3 regions of the Oleiphilus sp. HI0117 genome follow, and region 1 is predicted to be linked to each of the others. Evidence: predicted binding sites of a transcription regulator. Region 1 holds the regulator's gene; each other region holds the start of a gene.
The links. The regulator sigma-54, encoded in region 1, starts transcription at its own class of promoters, with help from an activator protein. The targets are predictions, from matches to a motif close to TGGCACNNNNNTTGCTNT.
Positions count from the first base shown of each region.

Region 2: the regulator sigma-54 is predicted to act here: its motif matches at 1,957-1,974, upstream of A3757_RS13665 (CmpA/NrtA family ABC transporter substrate-binding protein).
Region 3: the regulator sigma-54 is predicted to act here: its motif matches at 2,712-2,729, upstream of glnK (P-II family nitrogen regulator).

Region 1 covers NZ_LWGA01000533.1:2,494-6,749, forward strand. Annotated here, with positions in the region: gene rapZ (RNase adapter RapZ) at 1-841, opposite strand, end outside; gene ptsN (PTS IIA-like nitrogen regulatory protein PtsN) at 884-1,345, opposite strand; gene hpf (ribosome hibernation-promoting factor, HPF/YfiA family) at 1,372-1,680, opposite strand; gene A3757_RS05910 (RNA polymerase factor sigma-54) at 1,783-3,327, opposite strand; gene lptB (LPS export ABC transporter ATP-binding protein) at 3,638-4,256, opposite strand, start outside.
Region 2 covers NZ_LWGA01000820.1:2,405-6,660, forward strand. Annotated here, with positions in the region: gene A3757_RS13655 (NarK family nitrate/nitrite MFS transporter) at 1-1,078, shown strand, start outside; gene A3757_RS13660 (ANTAR domain-containing response regulator) at 1,237-1,860, shown strand; gene A3757_RS13665 (CmpA/NrtA family ABC transporter substrate-binding protein) at 2,204-3,592, shown strand; partial or broken gene A3757_RS13670 (ABC transporter permease) at 3,839-4,256, shown strand, end outside.
Region 3 covers NZ_LWGA01000823.1:5,066-9,321, reverse strand. Annotated here, with positions in the region: gene A3757_RS13750 (SOS response-associated peptidase) at 1-243, opposite strand, end outside; gene A3757_RS13745 (PilZ domain-containing protein) at 353-751, opposite strand; gene A3757_RS13740 (ammonium transporter) at 927-2,186, opposite strand; gene glnK (P-II family nitrogen regulator) at 2,254-2,592, opposite strand; gene A3757_RS13730 (hypothetical protein) at 2,732-3,028, shown strand; gene A3757_RS13725 (accessory factor UbiK family protein) at 3,021-3,269, shown strand; gene A3757_RS13720 (YifB family Mg chelatase-like AAA ATPase) at 3,464-4,256, shown strand, end outside.

The sequences.
Region 1 (4,256 bases):
GGCGAATTTGGACATTATCAAATTGCGACTTGAAGTGCGCACCAAGCTGTTCGCTAATATAGACCGATCTGTGATGGCCGCCGGTACAGCCGATCGCGATAGTCATGTAGCTACGGTTTGATGCTTTGAATTGAGGAAGCCATTTACTGAGAAAGTTAATGATATCTTCCTTCATTAGTATGGATTCGGGTTGGGCGTTCATGAAGTCTACGACGGGCTTATCTAATCCACTAAAAGTACGAAGGTTTGGGTCCCAGTATGGGTTTGGCAAACAGCGAACGTCGAATACGTAATCTGCATCGCTAGGAACACCATTTTTGAAACCAAATGATTGAAAGAGTATGGCGAGCTCTTGCTCTCGTTTGCCTGTCACTCTAAGTTTTATGAGGTCTCTTAACTCGTATAGGGTTAGTTTCGTAGTGTCGACAGTCAGGTCAGCTTTTAGTGCCAGCTGGTCGAGAAGCGTTCTTTCGGTTTCAATCGCTTCGGTGAGTGAGTGTGTTGTGCTGCTAAGTGGGTGTTTGCGTCGAGTATCGTGAAAGCGCTTTAGGAGCGTCTCACTTTGTGCGTCAAGAAAAATGATATCGACATCAATCTCCATCTGCTTTAGCTTCTCGTAAACTTGGGGGAATGCTTCTATTCCACCCTGCAGATTTCTAGCATCGATACTGATCGAAACGTTACTTAACCTTGTATCTTTACCTTGTAGTGATTGTTTACCAAGGTTTAGTAAAAGCCCAACCGGTAAATTATCAATGCAGTAATACCCCATGTCTTCAAGGACGTGAAGGGCCGTGCTTTTTCCGGAACCGGATCTGCCACTGACAATAACGAGCTTCATAAGAAGTTCCTAGCAATTTTGAGCTTCTAAGGTTTGTAGGTCTTAAGCAATTATTTTCTGATAAAGTTCAGTGCCTGTAGCAGATTCCCTTAAACTATCGCAAAAAGCAGTGTTGTTGAACTTCTCTGCAATTTGACTTAAAAGATCCAGGTGCTCGCTCGTCGCCTCGGAGGGGACAAGTAAAACGAAAAGAATATCAACGTCTTCGTTATCTATCGAGTCAAAAGGTATCTTTTTTTCAAGTGTAAATAGACAACCAATAACTTGTTTGCAGTTTTCCAGTCTGCTGTGGGGAATGGCAATTCCTTGCCCAACTCCCGTGCTTCCCAGTCGTTCACGAGAAATAAGGTTGTCAAATATTTCAGTTTCATCAAGATGAGGAAATTGTTTTGAGACCAGGTGTGCAGCCTGTTGAAGAACTTTTTTCTTGCTACCACCGGGCAAACCGCGTTGGGTTAGCTCCGGTGACAAGATGGCCTCGATAGTAATTTTATTTTCAGACATTTTTCGACTCTAAAGATCGCTAATAACTAGCGTGCTGCTGCGCCGTGTGCGCGGTCAACTTTCTTTTCCTTGTGCTTAAGAATTTGACGGTCTAGCTTATCAACTAGCTGGTCGATAGCGGCATACATGTCGTCGTTCTCGGCGTGGCCGTGGATATCTGCACCAGCGATATGTAGCGTTGATTCAGCAATATGTGCTTGTTTCGATACAGAAAGGGTTACCTGTACGTTGCTAATGCCGCCAATATGGCGCTCTAGCTTTTGCAATTTGGTTTTCACATATTCTTTAAGTGCATCAGTTAAATCTACATGATGGCCAGTGATATTTAATTGCATAGTATTCTCCTATCATCGTTATTTTTAGCGAGAGTTGAATATTGACTCACTTTTCGCTTATCAAATCAACTTGCTGCAGGCAGCAAGTTATCAAATATTGTATTAAACCAATCTTTTTCTTTCGTTCGATGGGGGGATCGACATCGCTTCGCGGTATTTTGCGATAGTGCGGCGGGCGACGTTAATTCCTTGCTCTTTCAACAAGTCGGCAATCTTGCTATCGCTAAGAGGTTTTTTAGGGTTTTCTGCTGATATTAACTTCTTAATAATTGCGCGAATCGCTGTTGACGAGCACTCTCCGCCAGTAGTTGTGCTGACGTGGCTTGAGAAAAAGTATTTGAGTTCAAATATGCCTCGTGGCGTATGCATGTACTTTTGTGTTGTCACACGAGATATGGTGGACTCATGCATTTCTACCGCTTCAGCAATATCATGTAAAATCAGCGGCTTCATCGCTTCATCACCATAGTCAAGGAAGCCTTGTTGGTGAGCTACTATCTTACTTGCCACTTTTAGAAGCGTCTCGTTACGACTTTGTAGGCTTTTAATAAACCACTTTGCTTCTTGAAGTTGATCCTTCATAAAGGTGTTGTCGTTACTGGAGTCAGCTCTCTTTATAAACGAAGCATAATTTGCATTGACCCTTATTTTTGGCGCAATCTCTGGGTTGAGCTCAACTTTCCAGCGTCCTTTTTCTTTCTTTACGACGACATCTGGCACAATGTACTCAGGCTCGGAAGAAGCAATGGATTCACCTGGTTTAGGGTTCAAAGACTGAATTAGAGAGATAACCTCTTTCAGTTCATGCTCTTTAAGGCGGCTGCGTCGCATTAGTTGAGCGTAGTCTCTTGATCCTAATAAGTTCAGGTAGTGGCTGATTACAAGCTTTGCTTGTGGTAGCCAGGGCGTATCTTTTGGTAGCTGGCGTAACTGTAGCAGCAAACAGTCGGGCAGGTCTTTGGCAAATACCCCAGGTGGATCAAAGTGCTGCACGCGTTTTAAGACGGCTTCAACTTCATCTAATTCAACCGGGTCTTCGTCATCTGAGTTGTGCAGCCCCTCGTGTATCTCTTCAACGGTATTCGTTAGGTAGCCGTCTGTATCAGTTGCGTCGATTAATGACATCGCAATGTATCGGTCGCGATCAGACATGGGGGTAAGGTTAAGTTGCCAATCTAGATGATCTGCAAGAGACTCGGTAGCAGCGTTTCTTTGTTCGAAGGCATTGTTGTCATCTTCGGGAGCGGGACCACTGGGCGCATTGTTTGTATATATGTCATCCCAAGCCGTATCAACAGGCAGATCTTCCGGTATAGTATCTGACCACTCTTCACTAGGCGTGTCGGCTTCATTGCTAGCAGGTGCTTCGCTCGAACTGGTGTCTGTACTACTGCTTTGTTGGTTGTCCTGAGAGGCGTACTCGTTGCCATCATTTTGATGACTTTCATTCTGATTTTCTTGTTTATCACTTGTATTTCCAGGCTCGTTGTTATCGTCCTGGAGTTCGAGCATAGGATTAGATTCCAATGCTTCTTGTATTTCGTTTTGAAGGTCAAGAGTCGACAATTGTAGCAAGCGGATTGCTTGCTGCAATTGAGGTGTCATTGTCAGTTGTTGACCGAGCTTTAATTGGAGAGAAACCTTCATGTTCATGAGGATGTCACCAACTTAAGACTTAAATTTTGAATCATGTATTGTCGCTTATTATATTTTGCGGAAATGGTCGCTGTGAATAAACGTATTTATATTTACTTCATTTACACAAGTGTAGTGCGAAGATAGCAAAGTGTGAAACAAATAAAAGTATATTTACGTTACCAGCCTACAAATAATTGTTTTAGATCAAGTTATCGTCTTGTTGACGTGAAAATTGCATGCTACTCATTTCTAAGCTGAAAGTCATGCTTAATTGTTTGTATATGCTGTTCGAATCGAATGCTATGAACTAGCCACTGGCTTATAATTTGAATTGATTGCCCAAGTAGACTTGTTTGACCTTTTCATTATTCAGAATGTCTTCAGCACTTCCTGAAGCAATGATATGGCCATCACCAACAATATAGGCTTTTTCACAAATATCCAGCGTTTCTCTAACGTTGTGATCGGTTATGAGTACGCCGATATTTTTACTTTTAAGGTGAGAGACGATTGACTTGATGTCGTTGACCGATATTGGGTCGACACCTGCGAAGGGCTCATCGAGTAGAATGAAGTCAGGCTCCATTGCTAAAGCTCTGGCTATTTCCACTCGCCTACGTTCACCGCCTGACAAGGCCATGCCAAGACTATCTTTGATGTGAGTGATGTGAAACTCTTCGAGTAAGGCTTCCATTCTTTGTCGCCTTTCGCTGCGAGAAAGATCTTTTCTAATCTCTAGTACCGCCAGGATATTGTCTCGAACACTTAACTTTCTAAATATTGAAGCTTCCTGGGGCAGGTAGCCGACACCGTTTCGTGCCCTATCATGCATAGCCATGGATGATAGGTCGGTATCATTAACTGATATCTTGCCTTTATCATGCTTAACCAGGCCTACAATCATATAGAAACAAGTGGTCTTACCAGCACCGTTAGGG
Region 2 (4,256 bases), on a different contig from region 1:
GTTCCCTGCGAAGACGGTTGGCTTAGCAGAAGGTGTATATGGTGGCTGGGGTAACTTCGGTTCGGCAGCTGCAGCATGGACTCTTCCAGCGGTAGCAGCTTACGTATATGGTGGTGATGATGGTTGGAGATATGCTATCGCAACAACAGGTGTTGTTGCTTTTGTTTATAGCATGATCTTTTACAAAAATGTTCGTAATACACCGAAAGGTTCGACTTACTTTAAGCCAAAGAAATCGGGTGGTTTGGAAGTAAGTAATAAGCGTGATTTCTGGTTCTATATCGCGATGAATGTGCCTATGTATATTGCCTTGGCTGTTTTGACATGGAAGCTATCTCCAGCGGGTGTAAGTCTACTATCGGCAACAACAGCAAACATTTTATGGGGGGTGCTCGCTGGTCTGTTTGCTTTCCAAATGCACTCAATCTATCAAGTGAACAAAGAACATTTACATACTTCTCTACCAGAAAACGACCAGTATAAGTTTAAGCAGGTGGCTATTCTTGATTGGGCTTATTTCGTTACCTTTGGTTCAGAATTAGCTGTTGTGTCAATGTTGCCAGCATTCTTCATGGAAACCTTTGATCTAACACCTGTTATGGCTGGTTTGTTGGGTGGTGCATTTGCATTGATGAATTTGGCGGCGCGTCCTACCGGTGGATATTTATCAGATAAGTTTGGTCGTAAGAAAACCTTAACTATTCTGATTGCTGGTTTGACGGTCGGTTACTTGATTCTGTCCCTAGTTGATAGCACCTGGATGATTCCATTGGCTGTTGCGGCAGTGTTGCTTTGTTCGTTCTTTGTTCAGTCTGGTGAAGGTGCAGTGTTCGCTATGGTGCCACTGGTTAAGCGGCGTATGACTGGCCAAATTGCAGGTATGGTTGGCGCCTATGGCAACGTGGGTGGCGTGACCTTCCTGACGGTCTATTCTTTTGTTGATGCATCGACCTTCTTTATGGTGATTGCAGGTGCTGCGGTGGCTTGCTTGGCTCTGGTTCAGTTCTTGGATGAGCCTAAAGGTCATATGCATGAAGTATTACCTGATGGCACTGTTCAAATGATCGAGGTTAGCTAGGTTTAGCTAGGACTTGATTGCGAGCCTGTACTTTTGACAGGCTCGCTCCTTTTTATACCCTCTATTTTTTACCATTTAATATTTATCAGACCTATGCCAGAAGGGAATGAGTATTTCATACTTAGTTGTGTCTGAATTTATGAATAAGGTGGTGTCGTATGACTAGAGCTGTTATCTCAAATACAGGGCTCTCTCAAAAAGAACGCGCACTGTTAATTGATCCCTTGGATTCAAGAGCTGCGTTGTTACGCAGAGCTCTTCGCGAAAACGCTTATCCGATAATCGAGACTGTCACAGATGCTTGTCTTATGCTGGAGAAAGCAGAGGAGCATCAGCCTGATATTCTTGTGGTGGGCATGGACTTGCCCGACGAAGACACTTTACAGCAACTGGTCGAACTTCGAGAGCGCATGCCGCTTCCCGTCATTGTTTTCTCAGAAAAGGATGCGCCGCCGCTGGTTCAGAAGGTGGTGAAGGCCGGTGTCAGTGCTTTTATTGTGGATGATATACAGCCACAGCGCTTGCCTTCAATTATTAATATCGCAGTAGCTCGTTTTCATGAGCAGCAAGGTTTAATAAAGGAATTAAACACGACAAAAACCAAATTGGCCGAAAGAAAGACCTTAGAGAAGGCTAAAGGTTTGTTGATGAAACAGAAGGGCCTGAGTGAAGATGAGGCATATACCTCTCTTAGAAAGTTGGCGATGGATAAGGGGCAGCCGATTGTGAAAGTGGCTGAAAGCATTATTGATGTGTTTTCCTTATTGGGTGATGTCGAGTAGCCCTAAAGCAAGTCGTTAGTAAGTGCTTGGTGCACTGAAATGGGTCGTATTTCTGCGTGATATTGTCAAGTAGTTGATATATAAGGGATAAAAAGTTGGCACGGCTTGTGCTTTAACTAGTATATCTACGAACGCAAGGCGTTCATGAAACAAAACATAATGTCTTTCTATCAACGGCGATCAGAAAGACATCAAACAAGATCGCAATGGCGCGGTCAGGTTTGAACGAGCAAAGGTGCTCATCAGTTAGTGGTCTCATTAGAGGCGACTAATCGGTGGGCGCCTTTTTTTTTGGATTTTTTGAAAGTTTATTATTGATTCATTGATATAAAGGAAGCGTTTTATGAAGTGGTTTAAATCGTTAAAAACGGCAACGATGACAACAGTAATCAGCGCAAGTGTCGCAGTTGGTATGACTAGCGGCGCGGCGCATGCAGAGAAATTAGGCTATCCGGAAAAAGAGGAGTTAACTTTCGGTTTTATCAAACTAACAGACATGGCGCCAATAGCTGTCGCCTATGAAAACGGTTACTTTGAGGATGAAGGCCTGTACGTCAAAATTGAAGCTCAAGCTAACTGGAAGGTCTTGCTTGATGGCGTAATTGACGGTCGCTTGGATGGTGCACATATGCTAGCGGGACAGCCTATTGCAGCGACGATGGGTTATGGAACTAAAGCTCATATCATTACGCCTTTCTCAATGGATTTGAATGGTAATGCGATCACCGTTTCAAATGATATTTGGGAACAGATGAAGCCAAATATTCCAAAGATGGCTGATGGAAAACCTGTTCACCCAATTAAAGCTGATGCGCTGAAGCCAGTTGTCGAGAAGTACAAGGAAGATGGAAAGCCTTTTAACATGGGGATGGTATTCCCGGTTTCGACTCATAACTATGAGCTAAGATACTGGTTAGCAGCGGGCGGTATTCACCCTGGCTACTACGCGCCTCATAAGGGTGACACGACAGGTAAGATCGATGCAGATGCCTTGCTATCAGTAACACCTCCACCACAAATGCCGTCTACCTTGGAAGCCGGCACGATCTATGGCTACTGTGTAGGTGAGCCTTGGAACCAGCAGGCCGTATTCAAAGGTATCGGTGTGCCAGTAGTGACTGATTACGAGATCTGGAAAGACAACCCAGAGAAAGTATTTGGTATTACTAAAGAATTTGCTGAGAAATACCCGAATACGACAGTTCGTTTAACGCGAGCGATGATTCGTGCAGCGATGTGGTTAGATGCTAACAACAATGCTAACCGTCCAGCAGCGGTTAAGATCTTGTCACAACCTAACTATGTTGGTGCTGACTATGACGTTATTGCAAACAGTATGACGGGTACTTTTGAGTACGAGAAAGGCGATAAGCGTTCAGTACCAGACTTCAACGTATTCTTCCGTTATAACGCGACTTACCCATACTACTCAGATGCTATCTGGTATCTAACGCAAATGCGTCGTTGGGGTCAGATCTCTGAAGATAAGAGCGACGAGTGGTACAAAGATTTGGCGAAGAAAGTATATCGTCCTGATATCTATGCACGTGCGGCGCAGTCTTTGATCAAAGAAGGTAAAGCGAAAGCGGCTGACTTCCCAGACTTCTCTACTGAAGATGGCTACCGTGACCCACAAACGCACTTTATCGATAACATTGTTTATGACGGTACACAACCAAACAAGTATATCGAGAAGTTCTCAATTGGTCTGAAATCAGGCGACAAGATCTAAAGAGTATTACATATGTCGGACGACAAATGCTGGCCTGAACCAGGGTTTGTTGTCTGACTGCTGATAACGAAGTTTGTCTAAGAAAGATTTATCTTGATCGGCTCTCAATGTTTGTTAGAACGAGAGTCGTCAGTTAACTGAAGTAGCTTTAAGCAGGAGCAGAAGATTATGTCAACGGCGACATCTCTTAAGGACGATATAGAACAACCAATTGTTTGGTTGGATAAGGTATTAGAGTTTGGTGCGATGGCAGCGAAGACTCTGGCAATACCCATGGCAGGTATTGCGGTATTTCTCATTATTTGGGCGGCAGCCGCACAGAGTGTTAAAACTTCTTTGGGGCAGTTTCCGGGTCCCGCGATGGTAATGGAGCAGTTCGTCTCTTTATATGATGAGCACGTTTCCGAGCGGACTAAAGAGCAAGCCTTCTACGAAAGGCAAGAGAAAAGAAATGCGGCACGAGTGGCTGAAGATCCATCTTATGTGCCTAAAATCAGAGCGTATACCGGGAAAGAAACTTTCCTCGATCAGATCTTTACCAGCTTAAAGACGGTCGCTTCTGGCTTCTTATTGGCTGCAGCGATAGCGATTCCCCTAGGCATTGCCATTGGCCTGAATAAAACACTGAACTCGGCTGTTAACCCGATTATTCAGGTGTTCAAAC
Region 3 (4,256 bases), on a different contig from region 1:
ACTAAAGGTCTTCTTGGTGGCGACGGTTTCTGCCTGAGCGTTGAATATGGTGTGATGTGCCCAGTGAGGGTTGATCCCCCAGAGAGCAGGCGTTTGCGATAGCTTCTCATGCTGATAGTGAAGGCAGGCGACCTCTTGTGAAGGGCGTTGGTCATGATTGTTTATGGCATGAAAAAGTATATGAAATGCTTCGAATACGCCTGTATCGACGATGGCTTTGTCTACTTCAAATCTTCCACACATGTAAAGGAGCCTCTGCCTGAAACTAAGCTTATTACCTTATTGGAATATTATCATAGGCTGTGATGAAAAATTAACGAAAAGTCAGAGGCAAATTACTGATTCCCTTGATTTAGATCTGACCTTCAGCATATTTTTTAAAAAATGCAAAAGCAGTGTCCGGCGCTTCTTTAATAAATACGCCAAGCGTGAAGCCGTCCGGAGCGATCGAGGTGTGTTTGATCTCGCCCAGTACTTTGAACTCCATTTTCTTGCCATTGTAGAAAGCGGCAATTTGAAGTAGCACCAAAGCATCTTTTCGGAAGTCTACGGGGCTTACCAGTGAGGTTCCACGTTCAGAGATGTCTTTCGTTTTACATTGAACGACTTGTTTCTTGCGGGTTGTAATTGTTGCACGCCAATGGGCTGAACGCCTTGTGTATTGACGGCGCTCGGCTCCGTCATTCAAAGCTTCCGCCGTAATTTCCTGAGTGTTTTCAAGAGCTTCTGTAATCTTCTTTTTATCGGGCACTATGTGAAACTTCCTGGTCAGAGTTGGCGAGGAGTTAACAACAATAGTCTAGAGCTGCGGAAGTATCAATGTCTTGATAGTAATTATATGTGTCTTTTGTTGGCTGCTTTGACGCAAAAGGCGGGCATAAAAAAGCGCCTACAATGAGGCGCTTTTTAGTTTGTTTAACTCGAGATTAGTCGCGAGTAAACTCTGGGTAAGCTTCCATACCACACTCAGAGATATCAACACCTTCGTACTCTTCTTCGTCAGTTACTCGGATGCCCATGATTGCTTTAAGAACGCCCCAAACAATCAAGCTACATACGAATACCCAAACAAAGATCGTTAGTGCACCAACCAGCTGGCCAGCGAATGTAGCGTCAGCGTCTGATAGAAGTACTGCGAAGATACCCCATAGACCTACTACACCGTGTACCGAGATTGCACCAACAGGATCGTCAAGCTTAAGCTTATCAAGTGTTACGATTGAGAATACTACGATAACACCACCGATCGCACCAATGATCGTTGCTAGTAGTGGAGAAGGATCAGCAGGCTCTGCAGTGATCGCAACCAAACCTGCTAGTGCGCCGTTCAATGCCATTGTAAGGTCAGCCTTACCGAATAGAATACGTGCAACGATCAATGCAGCGATCAAACCACCTGCCGCAGCAGCGTTAGTGTTCAAGAATACGCTTGCTACTTCGTTAGCTACTTCGATACCACCCAGTTTAAGAGTAGAACCACCGTTGAAACCGAACCAGCCCATCCACAGGATGAATGTACCTAGCGTTGCTAGAGGAAGGTTCGCACCTGGGATAGCGTTAACCTGACCGTTAGCACCGTACTTGCCTTTACGAGCACCTAGCATGATAACACCAGCCAATGCTGCTGCAGCACCTGCCATGTGAACGATACCTGAACCAGCGTAATCGCTATAGCTACTGAGGTCGTACATACCGAACACAGAGTTACCACCCCAAGTCCAGCCACCTTCCATTGGGTAGATGAAACCCGTCATAACAACTGCGAATGCTAGGAAAGCCCAAAGCTTCATACGCTCAGCAACCGCACCCGATACGATAGACATTGCCGTTGCAACGAATACGACCTGGAAGAAGAAGTCAGAAGCGCCTGAGTAAACAGAGTCACCGCCGAAGCCGTTTTCAGCAGAATCTGCTAGAGCTTGAGCAACGTCTATAGTTGCAACGCTGTCAGTACCTGATAGGAAGAAGCCGCCGCCATACATGAACTCGTAACCACAGATTAGGTACATGGTGCATGATACTGCAAACAGTGCAACGTTCTTGGTTAGGATCTCAGTGGTGTTCTTGGCGCGAACCAAGCCTGCTTCCAGCATGGCAAAACCTGCTGCCATCCACATAACTAATGCGCCGCACACCAAGAAATAAAAGGTGTCCATTGCATACTGCAATTCATAAATGTTGTTCATTACGTTTTCCATAAGGAAATCTCCGTACTGTATTCTAAAAAATTAGTTGCTTAGTGATGAATGAGATTTAAACCGCATCAGTGCCGGTTTCACCGGTACGGATTCGAATAACTTGCTCAAGCGGTGAAATGAAAATTTTACCGTCACCAATTTTGCCGGTATTAGCTGCTTTGCTGATAGCTTCAACAACTTGGTCAACCAAGTCGGAACCAATGGCAACTTCAACTTTAACCTTAGGAAGAAAGTCAACAACGTACTCAGCGCCACGGTATAATTCCGTGTGACCTTTCTGACGGCCGAAACCTTTAACTTCAGTTACGGTAATACCTTGTACGCCAATTTCAGACAATGACTCACGTACATCGTCCAGCTTAAATGGTTTGATTATGGCAGTTACGAGTTTCATGGATATCTCCTGTGCTGTCGCTGCAATATTTACTAGTTAAAAAAATGTGTTTTAGTTCTTGTTTGCTATTCAAAATGAAAAACGAATCTCTCATTCGGAATAACAAATCTGATCGGTATATAGCAGGGGGTGTGCCAGTTTGAAAAAAAGCTTATATAACAGTTACATAAGATTAAGTGTTATTGTTGAGTGGTGGTTTTGTTGTGGTCTTGTGGTGCGGGCTTGGATTTGGCGCACCATAATGACGCAATATCTGATGCGGGTTGGCGGCGAGCGCATCTCTTTGGTGATTTTTATAGGGGGAGGATCTGATTATTTGAAAATAGATCTGTCCTTTTTAGGGTTGTGGGTTTCGCTGGCAGGGCGTGTTAGAATAGCTCTTTTGTTTGATGTAGAAAGAATGTCCCAGGCATTCCAAGGAGCGTTTGTTGCTTAGCCCTCAAGAAGTACTTAACACCATCCACGAACAGGTTAGTCAGATATTACCTGACGCCGGAAAGTCGGCTCAAGAGGATCTGACTGCGCAACTGAAAATTCTTATTAATGGTGTCATTTCCAAGCTGGATTTAGTCACTCGTGAGGAGTTTGAGACTCAGCAATTGGTGCTGGAAACAACACGCGCCAAATTGGAACAACTAGAAAAAGATTTTGCTGAATTAGAGAAAAAGTCAGCTTGATTTAATGACGAACAGATGGAACTTGTTCGTTCTTGCACTGTACTTATGCAGTGCTTGCACTACTGAGGGGCATAATGCTGCTGATCTAAAATGGCGCAATAGTTAATACAAAGCGTATTAATGAGGCGCTTTCCGGTCTACCTGATACAGCTCCTTACCTTCTTAAACAGATATGAACTTAGCAAAGGAATGCGATGTCGTTATCTATTATCTATACCCGGGCTCAGCTCGGTGTCGATGCACCTTTGGTGACAGTCGAAACTCATCTCTCAAATGGTTTGCCATCCCTAGCGATTGTTGGGCTTCCAGAAATGGCTGTTCGAGAGAGCAAAGAAAGGGTACGCAGTGCCTTAATCAACTCTGGCTTCGAATTTCCGAATCGGCGTGTGACCATTAACTTGGCGCCTGCAGACTTGCCTAAACAAGGGGGACGATATGATCTGGCAATTGCTATTGGAGTCCTGGCTGCGACAGGTCAAATAGACTCGGAAAAGCTTGGTGAAAGTGAGTTTATTGGTGAGCTGGCCTTAACCGGAGACTTGCGCCCGGTTGCCGGTGTATTACCCACGGCTATTGCCAGCGTAAAAGACGGCCGATGTTTATTTATCCCATATGGTAACGCTGATGAAGGGAAAATGGCTGGCAGCGATACAATTTTCCCCGCACGCCATTTGAGCGAAATTTGCCAGCACCTTAAATCACCCGGTGTTTTGCAAGCCCTTTCTTATGAAGAAATGATTTTGGAAGACGAAAAGCAGCCGGATATGGCTGATATTAAGGGTCAGTTCCAAGCGAGACGTGCTTTGGAGTTGGCAGCAGCTGGACGCCATAACCTATTATTCTACGGCCCTCCAGGGACAGGCAAGAGCATGCTGTCCTCTCGCCTGCCAAGTATTCTGCCACGCTTAAGCAATGCTCAGGCAGTGGAGGTGGCCTCAATCTATTCGCTGGCGGGTATTCCCAGAAAACCGGGCTTGATGATGCAAG